One region of the Glycomyces rhizosphaerae genome, then DNA from elsewhere that is predicted to be linked to it. Evidence: predicted binding sites of a transcription regulator. Region 1 holds the regulator's gene; the other holds the start of a gene.
The links. Region 1 encodes HrcA, which represses chaperone genes, less so after heat shock. Its sites were predicted from a motif close to CTTAGCACTCNCNNNNNGNGAGTGCTAAG; they were not measured.
Positions count from the first base shown of each region.

Region 2: a site for HrcA is predicted at 5,397-5,425, ahead of groL (chaperonin GroEL). Genes of this name have one in related genera too.

Region 1 is NZ_JBHRWO010000004.1:16,920-24,397, forward strand. Features, by position in the region: gene ACFO8M_RS00805 (enoyl-CoA hydratase/isomerase family protein) at 1-222, opposite strand, end outside; gene hemW (radical SAM family heme chaperone HemW) at 235-1,449, shown strand; gene ACFO8M_RS00815 (CapA family protein) at 1,612-2,733, shown strand; gene hrcA (heat-inducible transcriptional repressor HrcA) at 2,853-3,869, shown strand; gene dnaJ (molecular chaperone DnaJ) at 3,885-5,018, shown strand; gene ACFO8M_RS00830 (hypothetical protein) at 5,096-5,581, shown strand; gene ACFO8M_RS00835 (16S rRNA (uracil(1498)-N(3))-methyltransferase) at 5,632-6,357, shown strand; gene ACFO8M_RS00840 (histidine triad nucleotide-binding protein) at 6,372-6,725, shown strand; gene ACFO8M_RS00845 (PhoH family protein) at 6,867-7,478, shown strand, end outside.
Region 2 is NZ_JBHRWO010000010.1:717,556-725,033, reverse strand. Features, by position in the region: gene ACFO8M_RS13130 (AAA family ATPase) at 1-970, opposite strand, end outside; gene ACFO8M_RS13125 (hypothetical protein) at 1,139-1,339, opposite strand; gene ACFO8M_RS13120 (right-handed parallel beta-helix repeat-containing protein) at 1,363-3,264, opposite strand; gene groL (chaperonin GroEL) at 3,634-5,262, opposite strand; gene ACFO8M_RS13110 (hypothetical protein) at 5,504-6,478, opposite strand; gene ACFO8M_RS13105 (peptide MFS transporter) at 6,647-7,478, shown strand, end outside.

The DNA of each region.
Region 1 (7,478 bases):
GGCCGCGGACTCCTTGAGGTCGGCGCCGGCCGAGAACACCGGCCCGGCGTGGTCGATCACGATCACCCGGGTCTCGGGGTCGGCGACCGCTTTCGCGAGGGCTGCACGGAGTTCGGCGATGAGCCGGGTCGAGAGGGCGTTGCGCCGCTCGGGGTCGTTGAGGGTAATGGTCGCCACTGCCTCTTGGGCTCGGTAGGCGATCGGTGCGTCATTGCGTTCCACGCCAGTACCGTAGTGGGCGTGTCCACCGTCTCGCCAGTAGCCGACCCGAATTCACCCGCCGCGTCAGTCGACGCGGCCGCCGCCGACCCCGCGGTCGGCGAGGCCGGGTTCGGGTTCTACGTGCACGTGCCCTTCTGCGTCTCCCGCTGCGGCTACTGCGACTTCAACACCTACACGGCCTCTGAGCTCGGGGCCGGGGTCTCGCGGGACACGTACGCCTCGATCGCGCGCGCCGAGATCCGCGACGCTGCCGCTCGGTTCAGCAAGCGCCCCAAGGTCGACACCGTGTTCTTCGGCGGCGGCACCCCCACCCTCCTGTCCGCGGCCGACCTCTCCTCGATCCTCGGCGAGATCGACGACGCGTTCGGCCTCGCCGACGGCTACGAGGCCACGACCGAGGCCAACCCCGAGTCCGTCGACGCCGACTACCTCGCCGAGCTCCACGACGGCGGCTTCACCCGCCTCTCCGTCGGCATGCAGTCCACGGCCTCCCACGTGCTCAAGATCCTCGACCGCGAGCACTCGCCGCAGAAGGCGCTCAACGCCGTCGAGTACGCCCACAAGGCCGGGTTCGCGCACGTGAGCCTCGACCTCATCTACGGCACGCCGGGCGAGACCGCCGCCGACTTCGAGGCGAGTCTCAACGCCGCCGTCGACGCCGGTGTCGACCACGTCTCGGCGTACGCGCTCATCGTCGAGGACGGGACCGCGCTGGCCCGCCGGATCCGCTCCGGTCAGGTGCCGCAGCCCTCCGACGATGTGGCGGCCGACCGCTACCTCGCCGCCGAAGCCGTGCTCTCGGCGGCCGGATTCGCGTGGTACGAGGTCTCCAACTGGGCCAGAAGTGAAGCGGCGCAATGCCGTCACAACCTCCTGTACTGGGAGGGCGGTCACTGGTGGGGCGCCGGGCCTGGCGCGCATTCGCACCTGCCGGACGTGCGCTGGTGGAACCACAAGCACCCCTCGACCTACGGCGCCGCGCTCGCGGAGGGCCTGCCCGCGGCCGGGCACGAGGTCCTCACGGATGACGACCGCTACCTCGAGCGCATCCTGCTGCGGACTCGTCTCGCGAGCGGGCTGCCGCTATCGTTGCTGCGTGCGAACGGCCAGGCTGCTGCGGAACAGGCGGCCGCCGACGGACTCGCCGTCATCGAGGACGGCCGCCTCAAGCTCACGCTGCGGGGTCGCCTCCTCGCGGACGCGGTCGTGAGAGACCTCACCTCCTGACGGCGTTCTGGCCGGTCACCGTTAGATTCGTACCTGCGAACCTCATTCGCGAACCGTGCATCCCAGCGGGCCGACTCGCGCGCCTTCCCAGAGGCCGCGGCACCATCCCAGGTGGCGCCCCCACACGGACCCCCATACCGATCCACCCGGAGCCCACCACCCATGCGCACCATCACGCCTACTCTCGGCCGTCGAGGCCTGCTCGTTGCCTCCGCCGCGGGACTCGCGGCCGTCGCCGCCTGCAGTGAGGAAGAGCCGCCCCCGGCCGAGGACGAAGGCGGCCAGGCCGCCGAGGAGCCCGCCTCCGAGTCCCCCTCGCCCGAGCCGCGCGAGATCACCATCACGCACGTGGGCGACACGATGCCCGGCTCGTATCCGGACCAGATGGCCTCCGACGACGGCGCGAGCTTCTTCGAGGGCGTCAAGTCCGCCCTCACCGGCGACGTGGTCATCGCCAACCTCGAAGGCGCCCTCGCGACCCACGATTTCGACAAGTGCGGCGGCGGCGAGTGCACTTACTTCCGCCTCCCCGGCGAATACGCGCAGGTCTTCGCCGACGCCGGCTTCCACGTCCTCAACCAGGCCAACAACCACGGCTGGGACGCCGGACCCGACGGCGCCGCCGATACCCAGGAGGCCATCCGCGAAGCAGGCATGGAGGTCTGCGGCATCAAGGACGAGGTGTGCCTGGTCGAGACCGAGAGCGGCCTCACCGTCGGTCTCGTCGGCTTCGCGCCGTACACGTTCTACACCGACAACCGCGACCTCGACGCGGTCGCCGCGCTCGTCGCCTCCGCGAAGGAGCAGGCCGACATCGTCATCGCCACCGCCCACCTCGGCGCTGAAGGCACCGACCACCGGCACGTGCCCGAAGGGGTCGAGAACTACCTCGGCGAGGACCGCGGCGACACGCGCGGCTTCGCCCACACTTGCATCGACAACGGCGCGGACCTCGTCGTCGGCCACGGCCCCCACGTGTTGCGCGGCATGGAGGTCTACAACGGCAAGCTCATCTGCTACTCGCTCGGGAACTTCGGGGGCGGCCAGAACCTGTTCTCCACCGACGGCCCGCTCGGTCGTTCCGCGGTGCTCTCCGTCACCATCCGCGAGGACGGCACCGTCGTCGCCGGGAAGATGACCGCCACCCGCATGGACGGCGACGGCTACCCCCAGCTCGACGAGGACAACGGCGCCTTCGAGGACCTCAACGAACTCGCCGAGGACTTCGGGGACGCCGCGGCCACGGTCGGAGACGATGGCGCGCTCGTCCTCCCGGCTGCCTGACGGCACACGTAGACTGGCACTCCCGGACCGGGAGTGCCAAACTTGAGTCCGGCCGACTGAACCCGTGTTCGGTCGACGGCTTCACCGAGCGGTTTCGAGACTGAGGGGACGTGGCGGCGATGGACGATCGCAAACTCGAAGTGCTGCGCGCCATCGTCGAGGACTACGTGGCGACCCAGGAACCCGTGGGCTCCAAGGCCGTCGCCCAGCGCCACGCCCTCGGCGTCTCCGCCGCCACCGTCCGCAATGACATGGCCTACCTCGAAGACGCCGGTTACATCCAGCAGCCGCACACCTCCGCCGGGCGCATCCCCACGCCGAAGGGCTACCGCCTCTTCGTCGACCGCCTCGGCAAGATCAAGCCGCTCTCGGCCGCCGAACGCCGCGCCGTGCACCGCTTCCTCTCCGAGGCCATCGACCTCGACGACGTCGTCACCCGCACCGTGCGCCTGCTCGCCCAGCTCACCCACCAGGTGGCGGTCGTCCAGTACCCGAGCCTCAACCGCTCCTCCGTGCGCCACCTCGAACTCGTCTCGCTCACCCCGACCCGGCTCATGATCGTCATGATCACCGACACCGGCCGCGTCGAGCAGCGCTACGTCGAGATGCCCGCCGAACTCAGCGAGGACGACGTCCTCGACCTGCGCCGCCTCGTCAACGAGCAGCTCCAGGGCAAGCCGCTGGCCGACGCCCCGCGCGTCATCGCGAGCCTCGCCGACCTGGTCCGCCCCGAACTCCAAACCACCGCCGCGGCACTCACCCGCGTGCTCCTGGAGACCGTCGTCGCGCGCACCGAGGAACGCGTCGCCGTCGCCGGGGCGGCGAACCTCACCCGCCCCGGGAACTTCTTCGCCGGGTCCCTGCGGCCCATCCTCGAAGCCCTCGAGGAGGAGGTCGTGCTCATGCAGCTGCTGGGCCGCGCCGACTCCAACGCGCTCCTGACGGTGCGCATCGGCGACGAGAACAACCTCGACGACTTCCGCGAGACCACCGTGGTCACCGCCGGATACGGACCGGGATCGGTGGTCGGCCACATGGGCGTCCTCGGCCCCACCCGCATGGACTACCCGGGCACGATCGCGGCCGTCCGCGCCGTCGCCCGGTACGTGTCCGAAATTTTGGAACAGAACCGCTGACAGGACAGAGCGCACGTGGCTAAGGACTACTACGGCATTCTCGGCGTCGACCGGAACGCCACCGACGACGAACTCAAGAAGGCGTACCGGAAGCTGGCGCGCAAGTACCACCCCGACGTCAGCGACGAACCCGACGCGCAAGAGCGCCTCCAGGAGATCAACGCCGCCTTCGAGGTCCTCATGGACCCGCAGAAGCGCGCGATCGTCGACGCCGGCGGCGACCCGTTCTCCCGCACCTCCGCGGGCGGCAGCGGCGCCCCCTTCATGGGCTTCGAAGACATCATGGACGCCTTCTTCGGCGGCTCCATGGGCGGCTTCGGCCGCCGCGGCCCGCGCTCGCGCACCCGCCCCGGAAACGACGCGCTGCTGCGCCTCGACCTCGACCTCGAAGAGGTCGCGTTCGGCACCGAGTCGACGCTGACCGTCGACACCGCGGTCCTGTGCGACTCCTGCGACGGTTCCTGTACCGAAGGCGACGCCGAACCCCAGACCTGCACCACCTGTGGCGGCTCCGGCGAAGTCCAAGTCGTACAACGTACGATTCTGGGCCAGGTCCGCACCGCGCGCCCCTGCTCGGCCTGCTCCGGCTACGGCACCATCATCACCGACCCGTGCCGCAAATGCGGCGGCGAAGGCCGCGTGCGCTCGCGCCGGCGCATCACCGTCAAGGTCCCCGCGGGCGTCGAGGACGGCATGCGCATCCGCCTCTCCGGCGAAGGCGAAGTCGGCCCCGGCGGCGGCCCGGCCGGCGACCTCTACGTCGAAGTCCACGAGAAGCCCCACGAGGTCTTCACCCGCGAGGGCTCCGACCTGCGCTGCCGCGTCCGCGTCCCCATGACCCAAGCCGCCCTTGGCACCAAGCTCAACATCCACACCCTTGACGACCAGGTCGAAGTCGAAGTCGCCTCCGGCACGCAGCCCGGCACGGTCAAGAAGGTCCGAGGACACGGCGTCCCTAGGCTCCGCGGCGCCGGCGCCCGAGGCGACCTCTTCGTCGAACTCGACGTCCGCACCCCCACCAAGATCGACGCCGAGCAGGAAGAACTCCTGAAGAAGCTCGCCAGCCTCCGCGACGAGGAGATCAAAGAGGTCAAGGGCGGCAGCGGTTTTTTTAGCCGCATGCGGGACGCGTTCAACGGACACGCGTAGCGGGGAAGTTGCACGAGTAGCCCAGTACGGACACGCGTAGGGGATAGGGGAGCGGGGCTCCGCTACACTCCGGGGCCGTGATCAGCGTCGACCCCGCAACCCTCTGGCTCCTCCTCATCCTGCTCGTCGCGGGCCTCGTCGCCCTCGTCGTCTACCTGCGCCGCCGCTCGGCCACGGGCCTCGCCCCGAGCCGCCCCCGCCTCGACGCGACCCCGCCGCCCGGCGGGCCGCAGATCGGCGAGCGCTGGAAGGCCGACGTGCCCTTCGAGGACGAACCGCGCCGCTCCAAGCAGCGCCCCTGCCTCGTCATCGGCTACTCCGGCAAGGGCTACTGGGTTCTGAAATGCACCACCCAGGAGCCCCGCGAAGCCGAATGGCGCGTCGCCACGCCGGCCGCCAGCTGGAACCCGCCCGCCGACCGGGACGGCTGGGTCGACCTCGTCCCCCACCACCTCCCGAAAGCCCGCTTCGCGCACTCCTTCGGCCGCATCGCGAACCCGACCCTCTACCGGAAGATCACCGGCCGCCTCCGCTGGGAACGCGCCGTCGACTTCATCGGCTGACCGCCGACTAGGCTGTTCCGGTCAGACTCCCGCAACGGAACAGGACCCAGGTGAGCGATCCGGTCTTCCTCGTCGACGCCGTCCCGGCGGTCGGCGGCTTCGTCCTCGACGGCCCTGAAGGGCACCACGCCGCCGACGTGCAGCGCCTCCAACCCGGCGAGACGCTGCTGCTCACCGACGGCTCCGGCACCGTCGCCTCCGCCCGCGTGACGCACGCCGAACGCGGCTCGCTGCGCCTCGACATCCTCCAGCAGCGCACCGTCCCGGCCCCCGACCCGAAGCTCACCGTCGTCCAGGCCCTCCCCAAAGGCGACCGCGGCGAACGCGCAGTGCAGATGCTCACCGAGATCGGTGTCGACGAAGTGATCCCGTGGGCCGCTTCGCGATCCATCGTCCAGTGGAAGGGCCCGCGCGGCGACAAGGCCCGCGCCAAATGGACCGCCACCGCCCGCGAAGCCTCCAAACAGGCCCGCCGCGCCCGCCTCGCGCACGTCGCCGAACTCCACACCACCAAGCAGCTCGTCGCCCGCCTGCGCAGCGCCACCCGCGTCCTCGTCCTCCACGAGGAGGCCGACGCGCCGCTCTCCCAGGTCGACCTGCCCGACTCCGGCGAGATCGCCCTGGTGATCGGCCCCGAAGGCTCCATCAGCCCCGACGAACTCGCCGCGCTCCAGGAATTCGGCGAACCGATCCGCCTCGGCGACACCGTCCTGCGCACCTCGACGGCCGGACCCGCCGCGCTGGCGGTGCTTCAAGCCCGCTTGGGCCGTTGGTGACTAGGATTCCCAGCATGATCGACGCCGACTGCATCTTCTGCAAGATCGTTGCCGGGGACATCCCGTCCACGAAGGTCCTCGAGACCGAACGGGTGTTCGCGTTCCGCGACCTCCACCCCAAGGCCCCGACGCACGTGCTGGTGATCCCCAAGGACCACTACGCGAACACCGCCGAGCTGGCCGACGCCGACCCGGCGCTCGCCGGCGAGGTCCTGAACGCGGCCGCCCAGGTCGCCGCCGCCGAAGGCGTCGCCCATGACGGCTGGCGCCTCCTCGCCAACACGGGCGCGAACGGCGGCCAGGAGGTCTTCCACGTGCACTTCCACGTCTTCGGCGGAAAACGGCTCGGACCGATGCTTTCGGCCTGAAATCACACCGCCTCTGTGATTACTCGTTGTCTCTTGTCGCAGGCGGCAACTACCATTGAGGCATGTAGAACAGCGGCCCGAAGGCCGCTGGCAGTCTCACTTTGGGAAGCAGGTGGCGAACAGCCCTAGCGGGCGAAGCCTATGACCGACCGCTCTGACAACGGCCAGCACACAGCGACGATCACGTCCACGATCACCGTCGGTGACCAGAGCTCGCTCATGGCTCTGCTGGGCCGCGCCGACGAAAACCTCCGCTACATCGAACGCCGCAATCCCGGCGTCGACCTTCACGTACGCGGAGACACCATCACTCTCACCGGACTCAACGGTGCGCTGCACACCGCCGAACGACTCGTGAAGGAGCTGCTCGCGTTGGTCGAAAGCGGCGAGAGCATTGACCCGGACATGATCCGGCGCACCGAGAACATGCTGAAGTCCGCTCCCGGCGAGCGGCCCGTCGATGTCCTGTCGCAGAACATCGTCTCCAAGCGCGGCAAGGCGATCCGCCCCAAGACGCTCGGCCAGAAGCACTACGTCGAGGCGATCGACAACAACACGATCGTCTTCGGCATCGGCCCCGCCGGCACCGGCAAGACCTACCTCGCCATGGCCAAGGCCGTGCAGGCGCTGCAGGCCAAGGAGATCAACCGGATCATCCTCACCCGCCCCGCCGTCGAGGCCGGCGAGAAGCTCGGCTTCCTACCCGGCACGCTCTTCGAGAAGATCGACCCGTACCTGCGCCCGCTCTACGAC
Region 2 (7,478 bases), on a different contig from region 1:
GGTCATGGCCGGAGACCTCGCTGACGCGGGCGCCCACGGCGGCCGCGACCGAGCGCGCCACGGTGGCCTTCCCGGCGCCCGAAGGCCCCGAGACGAGCACGCCGAGCGCCATGTCGGTGCCCACCACCGTGAGCACCTCGCGGTGGTTGAAGCCCAGGTCGAGCAGTTCCCGCAGTTCCTCGGCGGGGATCTTGGCGCCGGCGAGCTCCTCGTACGGGATCGGGGCGATGCCGGGCTGGGCCTCGGGACGGCGCGCCTCGGCCCTCACGGGCTCGCGGGTCTCGGCGCGGGGGCGGGCCGCAGCGGCCTCGCCCGCCGAATAGGACGCGGGCATCGGGGCGTGGGCGCGGCCCAGGTTCGCGACCCGGCCGGACTCCAAGGGGATCTCGATCGACGCGGGGACGTCGTGCTCCCACTCCACGCGCGTGTCCGAGGTGATCATCGCCGCGTGCGCCGGACTGGCCTCGACCACGTTGAGCACCATGGTGGTCCAGCCCATGCCGAGCGTGTTGTTGAGCGTGCGGCGGGTCGCGGCGACGATCTCGCGCTGCGCGTCCCCCAGCTCGATCGGCAGGAGCGACACGTCGTCGCCCTCCCCCACGACCTTCGACAGGAGCGCCAGGCGCAGCGTGTCCGGGTCGACCACGGCCACCGCCGAAGCGGGACCCGACAGGACCACGCGGTCGGCCGCGGCCAGCGACACGGGCGCGAGACGCACCGGGTCCCCGTCGCGGGCACCGATGTTCCCCAGCGTGAGGTCGTCGGCGTACAGCGCCCGGCGCGACGCGTACCGGTCGGCGGCCAGGGCGATCGCGGCCGTCGTGCGCCGCCCCGTCAGCTCCACCGCATCGCCGGCGCGCAGGCCGAGGGCGGTGAGGGCTTCAGGGTGCAGGCGGACGATGCCGCGCCGGGCGTCGAGCCCGGCCCGCGCGCGGGTCGCTGTCAAAGTGAGGGAACCAGAGTCGGTCACGCCGCCCAGCCTATTACGGCGCGGCCGCGAACGGCGACGCTCGCACTGCGCCAGACCTGCCACACCGGCAAGACGCGGCCTCGGCGAAGCTTGCGAGCCGTAAATGAGCGCGGCCTCGGCGAAGCTTGCGGGCCGTAAATGAGCGCAGTGCGCGAGTTCCGGAAGGCGCTACTCCTCGGCGGCCGAGAGCTCCATCCGGTAGACCTGGCGGCCGTCCTCGAACAGGATCGCGGCAGAGGCGCCCTGGTCGGCGAACTCGCGCCACCGCTCGCCCAGCCACGACTCCGCGTCGCCCTGGCTGCCCAGGTCGCTGTCCGGGGTGTCGATCGCGTTGCCGTCGGCGTCTTCGAGCTTCCAGGTCCAAGTCATGGGGGCAAGGTTACGCGATCGGGTCACCAATCGAAACGGTCGTGCGACGGAGCGGTCACCGGAGTGCGCTCGACCGGCGGCGGGTCCTCCTCGCCGCGGCGCGGACCGAACGCCAGGCTCAGCGCCAGCAGGGTCCACAAGGGCAGCAAGGCGAGCCAGAACCAGGCCGGGGAGAGCGGCAGGGGCGCGATCGTCCAGACGGCGCGGTCGACCGCGTCGAGGACGGCGAGCGCCCCGATGAGCCCGGTGAACGAACCGAGCACGCGCATCCCGCAGTGGAACCAGGACCGGCCCGCGAGCAGCCACCCCAGGCCCCACAGGCCGATCGCGAGCGCCTCGTAGTCCGCCCGGCCGGACCACACGGCGAGGACCAGGAGCAGGCCGCCCGCGCCGGTCGCCATGGCCGAGAACGTCATCCGGCCCGCCCGCGGCGGTTCGGCCGCGCGGGCCGCCGCGAGCCAGCCCGCACCGGTCAGGAACAGGAGCGAGGCCGCGAAGACCACGGCCGCCCGGAACTCGATCCGGTCGGTGAAGCGCGCGCCGAACCAGTCGCAGCCCTCGGGGACGCCCGCCGAGGCGTCGCCGATGCCGCACTGCCAGTGCTTCAAGGCCCGCAAGGGGTCTCCGTAGACCCGGGAGGTCTGGTCGACCACGCCGCAACCGGGGAGGACGGCTGGGGAGGTGCGGCCGAGGTTCGGCTCCTCGAAGCAGTTGTCGGCGCCGATGCCGTCCCACCACAGGTCGAGGCGGTTGCGCTGGCGCTGGCCGTCGTCGCGGAGACCGAAGGTGTCGTCCGCGAAGCGGTTCCCGTCGGAGCCGAGCCCGTCCTGGAGTCCGGGGGTGCCCCAGATCGCGATGGCGGCGGTCTGCTGGTTCCAGATCCGGTTGGCCTCGTACGTGCCGTTGACGCCGCCTGCGACCAGGATGCCGACGCCGGAGGGCACGGTGAGACCCGGGCACAGGATCGCCTCGTCCCAGGCCCGTGCGGCGGGACCGTCGGTGCAGGCGGCGGTGCCGAGGTTCGCGTAGTGGTCGGTGTTGTTGTCGTACAGGCGGTTCGCTTCGGCGCTGAGGGGGCCCTTTTCGAAGGCGCCGGTGACGACGATGCCGGTGGTGTTGCCGTGCACGCGGTTCGCGGTGAGGGTGATGTCGTGGTCGCCGGAGGCGTGGATGCCGACGAGGTTCCCGGTGGCCTCGCATGCGTCGACGGTGGCGGTCGAGTCCTCGATCGCGATGCCGGCGGTGTCGGCGGCTTCGGCGCGGCAGCCGGTGAGGCTGACGGTGGGCGAGTCGGCGACGCGCAGCCCGTAGGCGCCGCTCTGGACGGCGGCCACGGATTCGACCGCGGCCCCCTCGACTCCGGAGAGGAGGAGGCCGTTCTCGCGGGCCTGGCCGACGGTGAACCCCTTGAGGTACAGCATGCTCGCGTCGCGCGCTTCGAGGACGGTGTCGGCGGCGAAGCGGGCGGTGAGGAGCACGTCTTCGGGGGTGTCGCCGAGGCCTTCGATCTGGAGGTCGGCCCCGCCGTCGATGAGGATCGGCTCGTCGGTCGCGTACCGGCCGGGGAGGATGAGGATGCGCGCGCCGGGTTCGGCGGCGGCGATCGCGGAGGCGAGGTCGCGGTGGCCGCCGGCGAGGCAGTCCTCATAGGTGCGTTCGTTCTCGATGCGCTGGTTGTAGTTGACGCCCTCGTTGTGCGCGGTGAAGTTCTCGGCATCGCCAGTGCAGACGAGAAGAGTGGGGCCGGAGTCGCGGTACTCGGGCGGCGCACCCGGTCCCCATTGGACGAGATCGAAGAGGCCGGAGGGGGCGCGGCTGTCGGCGACGATGCCGCCGATGAACGCGGCCGCGCCGAGCGCGAGGAACGCGACGGCCGCGAAGGCGGCCGCCGCCAGGCGGCGTTCGGCGTGGGGCGCGGGGGGCACGGCCTCAGGGTAACGCGAGCGGCATTCGATGTGAAGGGGCGAAAACGCTGGCGCGCATGAGGGTTCGGTGCGCTTCGCGCAAGCCCGTCCACAAACCCCCACCCGCCACGAGAGGGGAAGGACTGTAGCGCCCAGCCTCCCCCGCTGGTCCGACAAGAACGGTCCCCCGCGGCCCGCTTGTCACCCGAAAGCGTGACGCAAAGACGCGGCACACCGCCCTTGGAGGGGACGGTATGCCGCGCTTGCGCAGCGGACTACGCCGTCTGCACTGTAAGCCAGTACAGAGAAAGGGAGAACCACTCACTTTACAGTGAGCGGTCCTCCCTCGCAGTACTCAGTAGGCCTGAGTAAGCAACCCTGAAGGGCTGCTTACATCATGCCGCCCATGCCGCCCATGTCGGGGGCGCCGCCGCCGGCGCCTTCCTTCTCCGGGGCGTCGGCGACGACGGCCTCGGTGGTCAGGAACAGTGCGGCGATCGACGCGGCGTTCTGCAGCGCCGAGCGGGTGACCTTGGTCGGGTCGGGAATGCCCGCGGCGAGCATGTCCACGTACTCGCCGGTCGCGGCGTTCAGGCCGTGGCCGGTGGGCAGGTCGCGGACCTTCTCCACCACGACGCCGCCTTCGAGGCCGGCGTTCTCGGCGATGGCGCGCAGCGGCGCACCGAGCGAACGGCGCACGATCTCGACACCGGTCGCCTCGTCGCCCTCGGCCTCGATCTTGTCGAAGGCGATCGCGCCGGCCTGGGCCAGCGCGGTCCCGCCACCGGCGAGGATGCCCTCTTCGACGGCGGCCTTGGCGTTGCGCACGGCGTCTTCGACGCGGTGCTTGCGCTCCTTGAGCTCGACCTCGGTGGCCGCGCCGACCTTGATGACGGCCACGCCGCCGGCGAGGCGCGCCAGGCGCTCCTGCAGCTTCTCGCGGTCGTAGTCGGAGTCGGAGTTCTCGATCTCGGCGCGGATCTGGTTGATCCGGCCCTGGATCGCCTCTTCCTCGCCGCCACCGTCGACGATGATGGTGTCGTCCTTGGTGATGACGACCTTGCGGGCCTGGCCCAGCAGGGACAGGTCGGTGTTCTCGAGCTTGAGGCCGATCTCCTCGGAGATGACCTGGCCGCCGGTGAGGATGGCGATGTCGCCGAGCATGGCCTTGCGGCGGTCGCCGAAGCCGGGGGCCTTGACGGCGGCCGACTTGAAGATGCCGCGGATCTTGTTCACGACGAGGGTCGGGAGGGCTTCGCCGTCCACGTCCTCGGCGATGATCAGGAGCGGCTTGCCGGTCTGGGTGACCTTCTCCAGGGTCGGGAGCAGGTCCTTGACCGCGGAGATCTTCTGGTTGGCGACGAGGATGTACGGGTCCTCGAGCACGGCCTCCATGCGGTCCTGGTCGGTCACGAAGTAACCGGACAGGTAGCCCTTGTCGAAGCGCATGCCCTCGGTGAGCTCGAGGTCGAGGCCGAAGGTGTTCGACTCCTCGACGGTGATGACGCCTTCCTTGCCGACCTTCTCCATCGCCTCGGCGATGATGGCGCCGACGGTGACGTCGCCCGCGGAGATCGAAGCGGTGCTGGCGATCTGCTCCTCGGTCTCCACCTCGGTGGAGGTGGCCTGCAGGTGCTCGACGACGGCCGCGACGGCCTTCTCGATGCCCTTCTTGATGGCGATCGGGTTGGCACCGGCGGCGACGGCGCGGAGGCCTTCCTTCACCAGGGCCTGCGCGAGCACGGTCGCGGTGGTGGTGCCGTCACCGGCGACGTCGTCGGTCTTCTTGGCGACTTCCTTGACCAGTTCGGCGCCGATGCGCTCGTACGGGTCTTCGAGCTCGATCTCCTTGGCGACGGACACGCCGTCGTTGGTGATCGTCGGGGCGCCCCACTTCTTGTCGAGCACCACGTTGCGGCCCTTCGGGCCGAGGGTCACCTTGACGGCTTCGGCGAGGGTGTTCATGCCTCGCTCGAGCCCGCGGCGAGCCTCCTCGTCGAATGCGATCATCTTCGCCATGGTCGATGGCTTCCTTTCGGATAACGTTCGTGGTCGACGGTGAGGCGGCATCCCCGCGACGGTGGGCCCTTGTAAAGGACCCGACCACCTCATCGCGTTCTTAGCACTCGCCAGCTGCGAGTGCCAGAATCAGGTATAGCACTCTCGCCTTGAGAGTGCCAATCCGGGGCGTGAAACACGTGGTGAAAAGCGCGGACGCCCGAGCCTCGCGGCCCGGGCGTCCGATGCGTGCCTCAGTGCTTCACGTGGTCGAGCTTCCCTGGTCGGGCATGTCGGGCCGGTCGGGGCGGCCCGGGTGGCCGGGCTCGCCGGGTTCGGCGGTCGGGATGGCCACGCCGGCGGCCTCGGCCGACAGCGAAGTGGCGGAGACCGCTTCGGTGCGGCCGCGCAGCCAGGCGTAGGTGCAAAGGGACGCGGCGAGGATCCAGATCATCGGCACGAGCAGCAGCAGCGCCATGATCGCCTCGGTGAGGACGGTGAAGACCGCGGCCAGCCACGGCGCGAAGACCGCGTGCCAGACCCCGGCCAGGAGCAGGCCGCAGAGCGAGATGACGAGGTTCGCGGCGATGGCGACCAGCACCACGATGATGATGCGGCCCAACGCGGGCCAGAACGCTGAGTGCGTCAGCTGGATCGAGCGGGCGTAGGGGCTGCGGCGGGCCTCGAAGACCGCGGCGGGGGCCATGAGGCTGAGCGCGAAGATCGCCCACAGGCCCGGCAGGACGCACAGCACCAGGCCGGCCGAGATCGTGAGCCAGGCGAGCAGCAGCCACAGGAAGAACTTCCGGCCTCGTTTGAAGCCGAAGGAGAAGGCCTCGCCGAGGGCGAGGAATCCGCCCGCGGCCTCGGCGGCGGCGGTGCGCACGGCGCCGAGCACGGCCGAGCCGGCCACGTACAGCGCGGCCAGAGCCAGGATGGCGCCGATGATCCCGACCGCGATGCCCGGCGAGTACTCGCGGACGAACGCGCCCCAGTCGGTGACGACGACGTCCTTCTCGGGGGCGCGCACATTGTTGTTGAAGGCGCCGAGGATCCAGCGGGGCAGGACCACACCGATGAGCAGGACCAGTCCGACGGTGCGCCAAGAGCGTTGGACGACGTCCATCGAGGCGTGCCACCAGCCCTCGAAGGTGTCGGTCACGAGGGGGTCGCCGCCGGAGAAGCGGCCGGAGGGCTCGCCCGACGGCCCGGTGCTCCAATAGGGATCATTGCTCATAAGCCGGATCGTAATCCAATCGCATGCGCATATCAGACAAACGGCTGCAACGCATCCGTTCGGGGATGACACGTTCGCGCATTCCCCCGCCCCGGTGCTCCCGAGCCACTACCGTACGCAGGTGTCGGCGCACGTCGCGCCGCACGAACGAGCACTTTGGGAGCGCCGATGTCCCACCGCGAAACGGGTCCCGTCCTCCGCGAGAAGACCTTCTTCGGGCATCCCCGCGGCCTCGCCGTCCTGTTCGGCACCGAGATGTGGGAGCGGTTCAGCTTCTACGGCCTCCAGGGGATCCTGCTCACGTTCCTCACCGCTTCCTTGGCGCAGAACGGACTCGGGCTCGAAGACACCGTGGCCGTCCCGATCGCCTCGCTCTACTCCGGTCTCGTGTACCTCACGGCGCTGCCCGGCGGCTGGCTCGCCGACCGCATCCTCGGACCGCGGCGCGGCGTCCTCATCGGCGGCATCGTCATCATGTGCGGCCACATCTCCATGGCCATCCCCGTCGAGAGCCCCGCCACCGTGTTCTTCGGGCTGTTCCTCGTCGTCGCCGGGTCGGGCCTTTTGAAACCGAACATCTCGGTGATGGTCGGCAAGCTCTACGACGACGACACCGACGCCCGCCGCGACGCCGGGTTCTCCGTGTTCTACATGGGCATCAACCTCGGCGCGTTCCTCGGCATCCTCATCACCCCCTACCTCGCCGGGGACGACCACTGGCACCTCGGCTTCGGCGCCGCCGCAGTCGGTATGGCCCTGGGCCTGCTCTGGTACGTGCGCGGCTGGCCGCGCCTGACGCACGCCGGGATCGGGCCCGCCCGGCCTTTGAGCGAGGACGAGAAGCGGAAGGTCGGCAGGATCCTCACCGTCTCGCTCGTCGTCGCCGCGGTCATCATCGTGATCTGGGCCTGGACCGGGACGCTCACGCTCGCGACGGTGCCCACCGCCGTCACGGGCCTGTCGATCGCCGCCGCCGTCTGGTACTTCATCTACATCTTCG